Regions from separate parts of the Streptomyces sp. NPDC002730 genome, predicted to be linked through region 1. Evidence: riboswitches for the same ligand, from Rfam matches in the RefSeq annotation. Region 1 holds a riboswitch; the other holds the start of a gene.

Region 1 (7,381 bases):
TCCCCCGGCGGCTCGCTCAGCGCCATGTCCGCGATCTACGACACGATGCAGGTGATCACCTGTGACGTGGAGACGACCTGCCTGGGCCAGGCCGCCTCAACCGCCGCACTGCTGCTCGCCGCCGGCGCCCCGGGCAAGCGGATGGCGCTGCCCGGCGCCCGGATCGTCGTCCAGCAGCCCGCCATCGAGGAGCAGTTGCGGGGCCAGCCGTCCGATCTGGAGATCGAGGCACAGGAGTTGCTGCGGCTGCGTGCCCAACTCGCCGGGATGCTCGTACGTCACACCGGCCAGACCCCGGAGCGGATCGCCGCCGACCTGGAGCGCGACAAGATCTTCGACGCCGAGGACGCCAAGGCGTACGGCCTGGTGGACCACGTCATCAAGAACCGCAAGACCTCGCTCATCAACCCCGGTGCGCGGTGAGCGCCCGATGCTGCCACCCGAACTGCCGCCGCTGCCCGCGCTGACCCGCGCCGAGGCCGACTTCATCGACAGCTATCTCGAGGTCGTCGATCTGCTGGGGCGGATCAACCCGGCCCGCGCCACGCACACCTACGGCGCACTGCGCGCGGCACAGGCCCTGCTCGGCCGGGCCGCCGCGCTCAAGGACGCGCTGACGCTGATGCATATGCGCGGCGAGAGCGAAGTGCATGCGGCAACACTCGCCGAAGCGCTCAGGGTGCTCGACGGCGAGCGCAGGGCGGGCCGGGTGACGATGCCGCCCGCTTCCATGAGTTGACGGATCCTCCACTCCCGTCTACCGCCATCGGGGTACCGCGTAGCCTCCCTCATTCGGTGTAGTCGCGATCCAAACGGCGGTACCGCACAACTTGCGCAACCCGACTACCGATCTAGCGGAATAGGCCGTTCCGCTGCTGGTGGGGCGTTCGTCAGGCGTCGCGGACCGATCACCGAAACGGCCCTGTCCACCCGAACAGGTCAGGGGTGACGAGACTCACATACCGTCGTTTCGCACGGAAATCCGGCATGGCATGAGTCAAGATCCCTGGGACGACAAGCCCCCGCCACCTCGGCGGGGCGGTCCGGGCGGACGCTGAGTCCTGCCGCCGCTCCGGATGTCTGGTCGACAGAAGTGCATCGGCAGGAGTGGAGGACCCAAGCAGGACGGGGTGGCCGGGCAGTCCGGTCGTCCCTAGGGGTGAAGCCGCATCAGCGGCCGGGCATCTTCGTCCGTCCGAACCCGACAGGTCATCCTTCACAGGCGGTTGACGAAGGGTTGCGCATGACTGCGCAGATTCATGTCCCGTCTCTGACCATGATGTCCCGGGCGGGTGCCGTATCGGCCCTGACTCTTGCCGCCGTCGGCGGCACACTGGTGGCGCCGGGCGCCACTACCGAAGCCAACGCGGCCACGGCCTATGCGAGCAAGGCACTCAAAGTGGCCGCATCGAAGAGGGGATCGCCGTACAGGTACGGCGCCACGGGCCCGCACCGGTTCGACTGCTCGGGCCTGACGCTCTACTCGTACAAGAACGTCGGCAAGAAGCTGCCACGCACCGCCCAGCAGCAGTACAACAGGACCAAGCATGTCTCGGCCGCCTCCCGGCAGCGCGGGGACCTGGTCTTCTTCCACTCCGGAAGCTCCGTCTACCACGTGGGGATCTACGCCGGCGGCGGCAAGATCTGGCACTCGCCCAAGACCGGCAGCGTGGTGCGGCTGGAGAAGATCTGGACGAAGCGCGTCTGGTACGGCCGGGTGCGCTGACGACCGGCGGCTCACCGCTCACGTCTCGCCGCTCTCGGCTGATCGCTCACGGTCCGCCGGTCGTCGACGGTTGTCGGCGACCGGCGGACCGGGCCGGCCGAAGGCTCAGTGCGCCAGCGGCTCGGCCAGCAGCGTCACGCCCAGCGCAGTGAGGGCCCCACCGGTGACGCCTTCCACGGCCCGGGTCGTGCGCGGGCGGCGCAGCCATTGACCGAGGCGGTCCACCAGCAGTGCCACCAGCGGGAACCAGAGCAGAGCCATGACGACGACGATGGCGGCGAGCAGGAAGGTGCGCGTCAGCACCGGAACGCCGTCCGGCACGAACTGCGGGAGCAGGCTGAGAAAGAGCACCGGCGCCTTTGGATTGAGGACGTTGGTGAGGAAGCCCTGCCGCAGACTGCGCCCCGTGCCGCCGGCCGGCTGCCCCTCCGGGTCCTGCGCAGCAAGCTGCGGACGCAGTGCGCCGCGCACCGCCCGTACACCCAGATAGAGCACATAGGCCCCGCCCGCGATCTGTAGCGTCCGGTACAGCACCGGCACGGCGACCAGCACAGCCGCGAGCCCCGCGACCGCCAGCGCGGTGTGCACCAGCAGTCCACCCGCGACACCGACGGCGCAGGCCACACCCGCACGCCGGGAGGCGAGGGCGTTGCGTACGACGACGGTGAAATCCGCGCCCGGCATGGCGACCATGCCCGCGGCGACCCCGGTGAAAGCAACCAGTTGTGCGTCCATGCCCGCCATCCTGGACCTGCACAGGCCTTAACGTGTACTTGCAATCTTCATGGTCTGCCTAAAGCAATGCTTAAGAGGTGGCATGTACGACCCGACGCGGCTGGCGGCGCTGGTGGCGGTCGCGGAGGCCGGTTCGATCACCCGCGCCGCCGCCCGACTGGGCTACACCGCACCCGCGCTCTCCCAGCAGCTGGCCAAGCTGGAGCGGGAGGCGGGGGCGACCCTGCTGGTGCGGCACCATCGCGGGGCACGGTTGACCGCCGCGGGCGAGCTGCTGGCAGCACGGGCCCGCCGAGTGCTGGACGAGATGGACCGGGCACGGCACGAGCTGGCGCGGCTGGCCGGTCTCTCCGGCGGACGCCTGCGCGTCGGCACCTTCACCACGGTCGGCATCCATCTGCTGCCGCCGGTTCTGAGCGCCTTCCGCCGGGCCCATCCGGATGTGGAACTGACCGTCGCGGAGTACGAGCCGCCGGGCGGGGTCCTGGCGGTGGCGGCCGGCGATGTCGATCTGGCGCTGACGCATGCGTACGAACCGGCCGAGCCGGCTCCACCGCCGTCGGGGGTGGTTCTGGAACCACTGCTCGTGGAGGAGTTGGTGCTGGTGACGGCGCCCGGTCATGCGCTGGCGGGCGGCTCGAGCAGGCTGCCGGTGGCCGATCTCGCAGGACAGCCGCTGATCAGCAGCGCACCCTCGCATCCGCCGCGCAAGGGCGTGGAAGGAGCGTTGGCGCGGGCCGGGGCGACTCCCGCTGTGGTGGTCGAGTCACCGGGCTATGCGCTGGTGTGCGCGCTGGTCAGTGCGGGGCTCGGCGTGGCGGTGGTGCCGGAGATGGTCGCCGCGATGGCCGCGACGCCGCTCGGTGTACGGCAGTTGGAGCCGGCGGACTTCCGACGGACGATCTCGGTCGCACATCGGGGCGAGGAATCGTCTCCCGCGGCCGATTCGCTGCGGGCTCTGCTGCGTGGCGCGTTCGGCCGCGCGGGGAGCTGACTGCCGGACAGCGGTGATCAGTTCTGGACCGGGACGATCCACGGCAGGGCGATCCACACGGTCTTGCCGCCCTCGGGGGTCGGTGCGACGGAGAGCTCTCCGCCGCACTCGGCGGTCAGGCTGCGGATGATCACCATGCCGCGGCCGTTGTCCTGGCGTACGGCTGCGGGCAGCCGCTGCGGCCAGCGCGGGTGGCTGTCGGTGACGCCGATGCGAAGCTGCTCGTCCCGATCGAGACGGAGGTCCACGGTGAAGGTCGGCGACTGGCCGAAGGTGTGCTGGACGGCATTGGTGGCGAGTTCGGACACGATCAGCCGCACCGTGTCGACGGCCTCGGTCTCGATGGGCAGACCCCATTCGGCGATGACGTCTGTGGCGTATCTCCGGGCGGCGGAGACCGAGGCTGGATCGCTCGGCAGGGTGACGGAGGCTTCCTGATGGTCTGCCATGGCGACGCTGTCCCTTTCCCACCGGGCCGGCTCCGACTCGTAGCGGATGAAATGCGAGGGCGGCCACGGATTGCGCTTCGCGCCAGAGTGCCACTGATCGTGCCGTCGAGGGCGGCGATCCACCAAGATATGCATATATCTGTCGCTCGAAGCAGTGAACTCTGCTACGCGAGACCGTATTTGGGCAGAGACCCGCACTTTGGTCCCGGCCGGAAGGTCAGTGCGACGGAAGTACAGCCGGAAGGACAGCAAGCCGGAAGGACGGGAAGGAGCGGGCGATGCAGCACGGTCCCGCGGTACGCCGCCGCAAGCTCGGCGAGGAGTTGCGGAGGCTGCGCCTGGCCGCGAGCCTCACCAGCCGGGACGCCGCACAACTCGCCGGCTGGCACCAGTCGAAGGTGAGCCGGATCGAGACCGGTATCAGCGGGGTCAAGGCGTCGGATGTGACCCTGCTGCTGGATGTGTACACAGTGGCTGATCCTCAACTGCGCACGCTGCTCGAGACCTTGGCGGGTGCGGCCGACGGCATGGGCAGCGGCTGGTGGCATGCGTACCGCGGGCTGCTCCCGCCCGAGTACCGGGACTTCATCAGTTTGGAGGACCAGGCCTGCGCCGCGCGGACGCTGGAGACCTCGGTGGTGCCCGGGCTGCTGCAGACCCCGGACTATGCGCGCGCGGTGACCCGGGCGGCACTGGCGGATCTGCCCGCCACGACGGTGAACTCGCTGGTGGAGGTGAGGCTGACCCGCCAGTCGGTACTCCGCGCGGAGAAGCCGTTGGAGCTGAGCGCGGTGCTCGACGAGGCGGTGCTACGGCGCGAGGTCGGGGGCCGGCAGGTGATGCGCGAACAATTGCGAGGGCTGGCGGAGACGGCACAACTGCCCCATGTGCGGCTGCAGGTACTGCCGTTCTCGGTCGGCGGCTATGTCGGCCTCACGGGTCCTTTCGTTATTTTCTCTTTTCCGAACACTTCTGATCTGGACGTGGTTGTTCTCGACCACTTGACGAGTAGCCTCTACCTCGAGCGGAAGGAAGACCTCGAGGTGTACTGCGCCGCCTTCCACGCGATGCAGGCGCGGGCCCTTGCACCCGAGGACTCATTGGATCTCATCGCCCGGATCAGTGACGGCTCGTAGGGAGGCACCCCCCATGTCCGACTGCCTCGTACAGGACGGCTCAACGTGGCGGCGCAGCAGCCGCAGCACGGGAATGAACAACTGCGTCGAGGCGGCCCGGCTGCCCGACGACACTCTCGCCGTACGGGACTCGAAGAACATCGAACGTCAAGCGCTGTGTTTCTCCCCGGCGGCCTGGTCGCGCTTCCTCGGCGCGCTCCACGAAGGGAGCGTCAACTGACCGGCGCAGTCCCGGTGATCGTGGCGATCGCCGACTCGACCTGCTGATCCGTCAGATCCGCCCGGGCCGTGAGCCTGATACGGGAGATGCCGTCGGGCACCGACGGCGGCCGGAAGCAGCCCACGACAAGCCCGGCGGTACGGCAGTCGGCGGCCCAGCGCAGAGCGGCCTCCGGTGACGGCGCCCGCACGGAGACCACGGCCGCGTCCGGACGTGCGGCGGTCAGCCCGGCCTCCGACAGCCTGCGGTGAAGCATCCCGGCGACCGCGCGGGCCCGGCCGGCCAGCTCGGGCTCGCGGCCCAGCAACCGCAGGCTCGCCAGGGCGGCTCCCGCCGCGGCGGGAGCCAGGCCCGTGTCGAAGATAAAGGTGCGCGCGGTGTTGACCAGGTGATCGATGACCCGCGCCGGGCCGAGGACCGCTCCGCCCTGGCTGCCGAGGGACTTGGACAGGGTCAGCGTGGCGACGACGCCGTCGTGACCCGCGATGCCTGCGGCGGCCAGCGCTCCGCGGCCGCCATCGCCGAGTACACCGAGACCGTGCGCGTCGTCGACGAGCAGCGCGGCACCGTGCTCGCGGCAGGCGTCGGCCAGGCCGGGCAGCGGCGCGGCGTCGCCGTCCACCGAGAAGACCGAGTCGGTGACCGCGAGGGCCCGCTGCCCGGAGTGCGCGTCGAGTGTCTTGCGTACGGCATCGACATCCGCGTGCGTGACGACCGCGGTCTCCGCGCGCGAAAGCCGGCAGCCGTCGACGATCGAGGCGTGGTTGCCCGCGTCGGAGACGATCAGCGAGCCGCGGCTGCTCAGCGCGGTCACGGCGGCGAGGTTGGCGGCATACCCGGACGACAGGACGAGGGCGGCCTCGAATCCGCAGAAGGCGGCCAGTTCCCGCTCGAGCTCGGCGTGGAGTGCGGTGCTGCCCGTGACAAGCCGGGAGCCGGTGGCCCCCGCTCCCCAGCGGCGGGCCGCCTCGGCTGCCGCCTCGGTGACCTCCGGGCGGCGGGTCAGGCCCAGATAGTCATTGCTGGCGAGATCCAGCAGCTCGGAGTCCGCGGCGCGCGGCCGGAGCGTACGCACGAGGCCGGCGCGCTCACGGCGGCGCGACTCGTCGTCGATCCACTCGAAAGGATCCTGGGGCATGGTGGTCCGGTCCTTTTGTAGGCAGCGCACAGACCCTAACCGGACCGGCTCGAGGAACGGATGTGGCCATGCACACACCTCAAACATGCTCTGTTGTGCAGTTCCTCCTTGGCCGCGGCATGTGCCATACGTCAGGATCTGGACCATGGACCTGCTGAACACGCTGGTGGAGAAGGGGTTGCGGCGCGAGCTGCCGACCCGTGAAGAAGCGCTCGCCGTGCTGGCGACCTCCGACGACGATCTGCTCGAAGTGGTGGCCGCGGCCGGCAAGGTGCGCCGACAGTGGTTCGGACGGCGGGTGAAGCTGAACTATCTCGTCAATCTGAAGTCGGGACTGTGCCCCGAGGACTGCTCGTACTGCTCCCAGCGGCTCGGGTCCAAGGCGGAGATCCTCAAGTACACCTGGCTGAAGCCCGATGAGGCCTCGCAGGCGGCGGCCGCCGGTGTGGCCGGGGGCGCGAAGCGGGTCTGCCTGGTCGCGAGCGGCCGTGGCCCGACGGACCGGGATGTCGACCGGGTCTCGAAGACCATCGAGGCGATCAAGGAGCAGAACGAGGGCGTCGAGGTCTGTGCCTGTCTCGGGCTGCTCTCCGACGGGCAGGCGGAGCGGCTGCGGGACGCGGGCGCCGACGCGTACAACCACAACCTCAATACGTCCGAGGGGACATACGGGGACATCACCACCACCCACACCTATGCCGACCGGGTGGACACGGTGCACCAGGCCCAGGCCGCGGGTCTCTCCGCGTGCTCCGGGCTGATCGCGGGCATGGGCGAGAGCGACGCGGACCTGGTCGACGTCGTCTTCTCGCTCCGCGAGCTCGACCCGGACTCGGTGCCGGTGAACTTCCTGATCCCCTTCGAGGGCACACCGCTCGCCAAGGAGTGGAACCTCACCCCGCAGCGCTGCCTGCGGATTCTCGCGATGACGCGGTTCGTCTGCCCCGACGTCGAGGTACGGCTCGCGGGCGGCCGCGAGGTGC
Region 2 (7,381 bases), on a different contig from region 1:
ACTGGGGACGGAAGATGTTCGTCACCCCCGGCGTCATCGTCGACGGCAAGCTCGTCACCAACGACCTCACCGAGATCAACCTCGGCATCCGCATCCTGCTGGGCAGCTCGTACTACGACGACTGGCAGGGCCAGGAGCAGTTCGTCACCCACGACCCGCTCGGCAACCCCGTCGACCCGCGCCACCCGTGGAACCAGCACACCATCCCGGCCCCTCAGAAGCGGGACTTCAACGACAAGTACAGCTGGGTGATGTCCCCCCGCTGGTTCGACGGCAAGGACTACCTGCCGCTGGACACCGGCGGTGGCCCCATCGCCCGCCTGTGGTCCACGGCGCTGTCCGGGCTCGTCGACGTCGGCTATGTCAAGGCCACCGGCAACAGCGTCGTCATCAACCTGCCGCGCACGATGACCAAGCCCGAGACCACCTTCGAGTGGAAGATCCCGCGCTGGAGCAACGCGCTGGAACGAAACCGCGCCCGCACCTACTTCCAGGCCTACGCCGCGGCCATCGCCCTGCACTGCGCCGAGAAGGGGCTGAACGAAGTGCGTGCCGGCCGCACCCAGACCTGGGAGAAGTTCGAGGTGCCGGACCAGTCCATCGGCTGCGGCTTCACCGAGGCCGTACGCGGTGTCCTCTCCCACCACATGGTCATCCGGGACGGGAAGATCGCCAACTACCACCCGTACCCGCCGACTCCGTGGAACGCCAGCACTCGCGACTCCTACGGCACGCCCGGCCCGTACGAGGACGCCGTGCAGAACACACCGATCTTCGAGGAGAACTCCCCGGAGAACTTCAAGGGCATCGACATCATGCGCACGGTGCGCAGCTTCGACCCCTGCCTGCCCTGCGGCGTTCACATGTACGTCGGCGGCGGAAAGACCGTGAAGTCGATGCACGTGCCCACCGGCCTGAGCGGCCTTTCCGGATGAGCGCGGCAGCCCACACCGCCGCCCCGCCGGCCGATGCTGCCAACCGAGTCATGAACGCGGAGCAGGCAGGACGGCGCGTGGAAGAAGTCCTCGACCGACTGGCCGCCACCGGCGACGAATCGGCGTGTGCCGGGGCCGAGGAACTGGTCAGGGTCCTGATGGACTTCTACGGCGCCGGTCTGGCCCGGATCGTCCGGCTGCTCGATGCCCCCGCCGCCGGCAAATCCCCGGGCAGCCCCCTGGCCGGCCTGCTCGGAGACGAACTGGTCTCGAGCCTGCTGGTCCTGCACGACCTGCACCCCGAGGACACCGCCACGCGCATCGCGCGTGCTCTGGAGGCGGCCGGTGACCATGCCTGGGAGGTGGCGGGCTTCGACGACTCCTCCGCAACGCTGCGCCTGCGGTCTGCCGGTGGTGCGGGCTGCGGCTGCGCCGGCACAGCTGCGTCGGCACAGCAGGCAGTCGAGGACGCTCTCACCTGCTTCGCGCCTGAGGTGACGGCTGTGGAAGTGGAGGCCGGCGCCACCGCCCGGGAGCCGGCGCTGCTCCAGATCGGGAAGCCTCCCACGTCCCGCACGGCGCCCGGACCGGCCGCGGCGAAGACGCGGTGAGCGCGCCCCGGCTCCGGCCACAGCCTCCTGGGCCTGCCGGTGAACTGCGCGGCCTGCGACGGTTTCTGACCGAGCGGCCACCCCAGCAGGAGCGCTGCGAACTGTGCGGAGTGGCGGTGGCCGACAACAGCCACCGCCACCTGGTGGACACGGAGAAACGCGCACTTGCCTGCGCCTGCGTCCCGTGTTCCCTCCTGTTCGAGCGGCCCGGTGCCGCGGGCGGCCGCTTCCGGGCGGTGCCGGACCGCTATCTGGCCGACCCGGACCACCGCCTGGACGACAGCGCGTGGGAAGTTCTGCAGATCCCGGTCGGCGTCGCCTTCTTTTTCCGCAACGCGGCGCTCGACCGCCTGGTCGCGCTCTACCCGAGTCCCGCCGGCGCGACCGAGAGTGAACTCGACCCGTCGGCATGGCAGACCGTGCTGGGCGGCAGTCGGCTGGCCGCGCTCCTCGAACCCGACGTGGAGGCGCTCCTGTTGCGCCGTGTGGAAGGCCGGGCCGAGTGCTACCTCGTCCCGATCGACATCTGTTACGAACTGGTGGGCCGCATGCGCCTGTTGTGGCAGGGCTTTGACGGCGGAGCCGAGGCCCGGGCCGATCTGGAGGCCTTCTTCGCACATGTCGGCGGCCGCGCCCAAGTGGTGCAGGGGGCGGACCGGCCATGACGGAGTTCGCCTTCACGTGTACGGGCGTACGGGCCGACCAGTACGCCGCCGGTCCGACACTCGTCTTCAGGCTGCGCGTCACGGCGTCCGACAACGCCCGCGTGCACGCCCTGGCCCTGCGCTGCCAGATCCGTATCGAACCCGCGCGGCGCGGCTACGCTCCCACGGAGGCCGACGGGCTGGCCGACCTCTTCGGAGAGCGCTCACGCTGGGGCAGCACGCTCCAGCCGGTTCAGTTCGCCCAGGTCTCGCACATGGTTCCCAGCTTCACGGGAGAGACGGAAACCGACCTCGCCGTCCCCTGCACGTACGACATGGACGTCGCCGCCACCCGGTATTTCAACGCCCTCGAGGCGGGCGAGGTGCCGCTGCTCATGCTGTTCTCGGGAACGGCATTCACCGGAGCAGGCGGCTTCCGCGTCGAGCCCGTGCCGTGGGATCGGGAGGCGGCCTTCCGGATGCCGGTAAAGGTGTGGCAGGAGATGGTCGAGCAGCACTTCCCCGGCTGCGGCTGGATCCGGCTGCCGCGCGACACCATGGACGCGCTGCTCGCCTTCCGTTCGCGGCGGGCACATCCCTCCTGGGAGGCGGCCGTCCGGGCCCTGCTGGCCGAGGCCGGCACGCCGGACCCCCAGCCGGTCCACGCCCTGGACCGAGCGCTGCTGCCACGCGCTACCGGAAGGACGGCACGTTGACGACAACTGCCTTCGCACCGGCGACGGAAGCCCGGTTCGCCGTCGCCCGACAGGTGGCCGACGCGGTGCTCTTCGAGGGCTATGTGCTCTACCCGTACCGTGCTTCGGCGGCCAAGAACCGGCTGCGCTGGCAGTTCGGAGTGCTCGTGCCGCCCGCCTGGGGTTCCGAGTGCGAGGAGCACGACTTCCAGCACACGGAATGTCTGATGGAACCGAAGGCGGGCGCGACGCTGGCGGTCGAGGTGCGTTTCCTGCACGCCCGGCGCAGGACCGTGCAACAGGCCCGGCAGGACGGCGGGTTCGAGACGGTGCCCGAACTCCAACTCGAGGACCGCGTCCTGGTGCCCTGGGACGAGGGCGTCGAGGAGCGTGTCGAGGTGCTCGCAGACGTGGCGGAGCTGGCAGGAGACGGTGTCACCGTTCCCTTCACCCGCCCTGCCCGCGAAGAGACCGAGCCCGTCCTGGACGCGACCGGCCGGACGGTGGGCCGGCTGATTCGCCGATGCGAGGAGATCAGTGGCGCCGTGCGGCTGTCCGCACGTGACCTCGACGGTCCCTACCGGGTGATGCGTCTGACCGCTGTCGTGGAGAACACCAGCAGCTGGAGCCCGCCTGACGGCACGGCCGACCGTGACGCGGCGCTGCCCCGCTCGCTGGTGGCCGCACATCTGCTGATGGGCCTCAGCGCCGGGTCGTTCCTGTCGATGACGGATCCGCCCGAGTGGGCCAAGGGCGCGATTGCGTCCTGCCGCAACCTGCACACCTGGCCGGTCCTCGCCGGCGAACCCGGCCGCGCGGACCTGGTGCTGTCTTCCCCGATCATCCTGGAGGACCACCCCGCCATCGCCCCGGAGAGCCCAGGGGCGCTCTACGACGCCACCGAGATCGACGAGATTCTCGCGCTGCGCACCGCAGCCCTCACCGACGAGGAGAAGCGCGAGGCTCGTGGCACCGACGAGCGGGCCGGCGCGGTGATCGACCTGGCCGACTCGATGCCCCCTGAAGTCCTTGAGCGCCTGCACGGTGCGGTGCGTGCGCTACGGGAGGTGACCGGCCCCGACGCGTCGGACGCACCCCCGCCGCCCGCCTGTCGCGGGTTTACCGACGAATACGGCGTGGAGGCGCCGGGCACCCCGTGGTGGGACCCGGCGAGCGACTCCGGCTTCGACCCGGCCCGCGACCGGGTCGTCGTGGACGGCCGGTCGCTGGGGGCCGGGAGCCGCGTGCTGCTGCGCCCGGGCCTGCGGCGCACCGACGCACAGGACCTGTTCCTGCACGGCCGCAGCGCCAGGGTCGAGGCGGTGCTGCACGACGTGGACGGGGCAGTGCATCTGGCAGTGACCGTCGAGGGCGATCCAGGAGCCGACATCCGCCGCGAGCAGGGCCGCTTCCTGTACTTCCAGCCCGACGAGGTCGCCCCCCTGGAGGACGCATGACACGTCCTGAGCGGAACAGCGACCGGATTCTGGTCGCCGGGGTCGGAAACATCTTCCTCGGCGACGACGGCTTCGGCGTCGAGACCGTGCGCAGGCTGGCCGCGGAACAGCTGCCGGAGCACGCCGAGGTCGTGGACATCGGCGTACGGGGCGTACACCTGGCGTATCAGCTTCTCGACGGCTACGACACGCTCGTCCTGGTCGATGCCACGGCGCGCGGCGGCGAACCCGGCACGGTGTATCTGATCGAAGCCGACGGCGCGAACGGCATCGAGCCCCGGAACGCGCTGCTGGACGGTCACCGGATGTCCCCCGACGCGGTCCTGGCTCTCCTGGAGACCCTCTGCGCCGGCACCGGCGCGCGGCCCCCGCGGCGCATCCTGGTAGTGGGATGCGAACCCGCCGGGGTGGAGGAAGGCATCGGTCTCAGTCCGGCCGTGGCCGCCGCGGTGCCGGAGGCCGTACGGCTGATCATGGGCTTGCTGCGGGACGGCGAGCAGGAATCGTCCGCGCCACCGGTTGCGGTCGGCGAGGCTGCGAAGTGAGGAGAAGAGCATGAAGAAGACGATCATCGGTGGCGCGGCCGCCGCTACTGCCGCGACTGCGCTGGCCGCCGTCGTCAGGCTGGCCCTGCCGGACCTCATGCGCTATCTGCGCATCCGCAGGATGTGACGCGACTGAGGTGACCGGGCCTCAGTAGGCGCCGTTCACATTGTCGATCGAGCCGTACCTCGCGGCGGCGTAGTTGCACGCGGCGGTGATGTTGGCGACCGGGTCGTAGCTGTTCATCGACGTGCCGGGCACGTGATAGGCACGGAACGTCGGGTCGATGACCTGGAGGAGCCCCTTGGACGGGGTTCCCTTCACGGCGTTGGAGTCCCAGTTGTTGATGGCCAGCGGGTTGCCCGAGGACTCGCGCATGATGTTCCGGTGGATGCCGTTGTACGAGCCGGGGATGCCGTGCTTGGCCATGACGTCGAGCGACTCCCTGATCCAGCCGTCGAGGTTGTTCGAATAGGTCGCGGGCTTCGCGGCGGTGGCGGCGCTATTGGTGGCCAGCGTGCTCCTCTGCGCGGAGCGGCTGGCCCGATCCTCCGGAGAAGACGTGTTGGGGGTCACCTTGGCCTTTTTGCCGACCGACAGCTTGAGACCCGCGTGAATCAGCGAAGGGTTGCTACCGATTGCCCGCCGGTTGTCCTTGTACAGCCGCATCCAGCCGCCGCTCAGGGAGTGCGCCCGTGCGATCTTGGAGAGGGAGTCGCCCACAACGACGGAATAGGTGGTGGGCAGGGCCTTCTTCACAGCGACGGGCGTGGTGCCCGCGACGGCCGGCGCCACAGCCTTTTCAGCTGTGAAGGGATGCGCCGTCGGCTGCGCCGCGCCGGCAGTGGTCGCGCCGATCACCGGCAGGACGAGTGCGGCACCTCCCGCGCCCGCAGCGGCGAAACCCCGAGTGATCGGGCTGGACTTGGGACGGCGATGCTTACCCTTTGCGGGCATGGCGAGTTCCTCTCCGTCGCCTGCGAGGTCAGCTGTCGGGTTCGGGCTGGAGATGCCCGGCCGCAGTGGGAATGCGACTTCACCCCGAGCCGTTCCGGATTCCGGATCGGCGGCTTACCTGGGTTCCCCGCTCCTGCCGTACGTAAGTGGGTGGGTTTTACCGGACGGCGGCAGGATTCGGCGTTCCGTCCGGATTGCGGTGACCGTAAGCGAAAAGGGCTGGATGGAACAAGCCCTGAATTCACCACTGCAATCCATGCGGCGGATTCTGCGGCGGAAAATCCCGTGATCCACCGAGGGCGGGAAACTCAACTTTCTTTCTGGGACACGGGACTGAGCCAGGCCGGCGCCCTTCGCGCAGCGTCACGGACGTGACCCATATCACGGGCTTCGATGTGGGACCGGTCTGCCCCGCGGCGCCGCGAAAATGCATGACAAGTCGCGCGATTTCCCGCAAAATGGATGTCGGGAGCAATGTCGAGCAAACGCCCATTCCGGACACTTCGAAGCGGGATCGCGCTCCCGGAGTGCGTATTCAATCCCTACATTCGACCTATGCGTGCATTAGTGCCCTATAGATACGTTCTGTCCGTTTAGGTGGTAATCGGGGCCGCCCTTCCGGCCGGGCTGTTCTGTGGCGACGTGCACCCCGAGACCGGTACGGCTTCCGCCGCTGCCCCGAACGGTGTACGCGGCCGGGTGGCGTCGGCGTGCCGGGCTCCCGGCCGCCGTATCCCGGCCTGTAATGGTGCCGAACGGCCCCAGCGCTCAGCTTGCGCGGGCGGGCGACGCCCACCGGGCCCAGAGCGTTCGACGGCGGTCGGCCAGTGCCAGGACGGAGAGCGATGCACGAGATGTCCATCGCGTTGGCTGTCGTCGGCCAGGTGGAGCAGGCGGCGGCCGAAGCAGGCGGTGTCACCGCGGTGACGTCCGTACGGCTCCAGGTCGGCGAGTTGGCCGGAGTGGTCCCCGACGCTCTCTCCTTCTGCTTCGAACTGGCCTGTGCCGGGACCGTTCTGGAAGGTGCCGAGTTGGTCGCGGAGTCCGTGCCCGGTCGTGCCCGCTGCGAACCGTGCGCGGATGAATGGGCGGTCGGAATGCCGCCGCAATTGTGCTGTCCGATGTGCGGAGAGGCGACCGCCGAGCTGCTCTCGGGCCGCGAACTGCAGATCGTCAGCGTGCACTGGGAGGACGGCCAGGAGCACGAACGGGCCCGTGAACCCATTTTCGAGGAGTGCTGAAGCATGTGCCGTGTGGTCGATCTGCAACAGGCGGTCCTCGCCAAGAACGATGCGACCGCGCACACGCTGCGCGCCGAACTTGCCGCACGCGGCACCACGATCGTCAATCTGCTGTCCAGCCCCGGCAGTGGGAAGACCGCGCTGCTGGAGGGCGAGCTGCTGCTGGCACGGGAGCGGGGAGTACGGGTCGCGGCCCTGACCGCCGACCTCGCCACCGAGAACGACGCTGTGCGCCTGGCTCGTTCAGGAGTCCCGGTCAAGCAGGTGCTGACCGACGGTCTGTGCCATCTGGAGGCCG

Evidence for each region. A riboswitch is a leader RNA that binds a small molecule or an ion and turns the genes downstream of it on or off. The one in region 1 is predicted to bind cyclic di-AMP.
Region 2: linked by a shared signal. The riboswitch ahead of ACFYXH_RS21135 (transglycosylase SLT domain-containing protein) and the one ahead of ACFYXH_RS25970 (C40 family peptidase) in region 1 are both predicted to bind cyclic di-AMP.

The regions. Positions count from the first base shown of each region.
Region 1 covers NZ_JBIAQG010000010.1:265,513-272,893, forward strand. The annotation lists gene ACFYXH_RS25960 (ATP-dependent Clp protease proteolytic subunit) at 1-423, shown strand, start outside; gene ACFYXH_RS25965 (hypothetical protein) at 431-739, shown strand; cyclic di-AMP (ydaO/yuaA leader) riboswitch at 1,056-1,240, shown strand; gene ACFYXH_RS25970 (C40 family peptidase) at 1,244-1,726, shown strand; gene ACFYXH_RS25975 (LysE family translocator) at 1,832-2,461, opposite strand; gene ACFYXH_RS25980 (LysR family transcriptional regulator) at 2,544-3,455, shown strand; gene ACFYXH_RS25985 (ATP-binding protein) at 3,473-3,904, opposite strand; gene ACFYXH_RS25990 (helix-turn-helix domain-containing protein) at 4,183-5,040, shown strand; gene ACFYXH_RS25995 (DUF397 domain-containing protein) at 5,054-5,260, shown strand; gene ACFYXH_RS26000 (8-amino-7-oxononanoate synthase) at 5,253-6,398, opposite strand; gene bioB (biotin synthase BioB) at 6,544-7,381, shown strand, end outside.
Region 2 covers NZ_JBIAQG010000008.1:81,193-88,573, forward strand. The annotation lists gene ACFYXH_RS21105 (nickel-dependent hydrogenase large subunit) at 1-935, shown strand, start outside; gene ACFYXH_RS21110 (hypothetical protein) at 932-1,546, shown strand; gene ACFYXH_RS21115 (DUF5947 family protein) at 1,600-2,211, shown strand; gene ACFYXH_RS21120 (DUF6084 family protein) at 2,208-2,906, shown strand; gene ACFYXH_RS21125 (hypothetical protein) at 2,903-4,342, shown strand; gene ACFYXH_RS21130 (hydrogenase maturation protease) at 4,339-4,887, shown strand; gene ACFYXH_RS21135 (transglycosylase SLT domain-containing protein) at 5,036-5,842, opposite strand; cyclic di-AMP (ydaO/yuaA leader) riboswitch at 5,847-6,035, opposite strand; gene hypA (hydrogenase maturation nickel metallochaperone HypA) at 6,688-7,083, shown strand; gene hypB (hydrogenase nickel incorporation protein HypB) at 7,087-7,381, shown strand, end outside.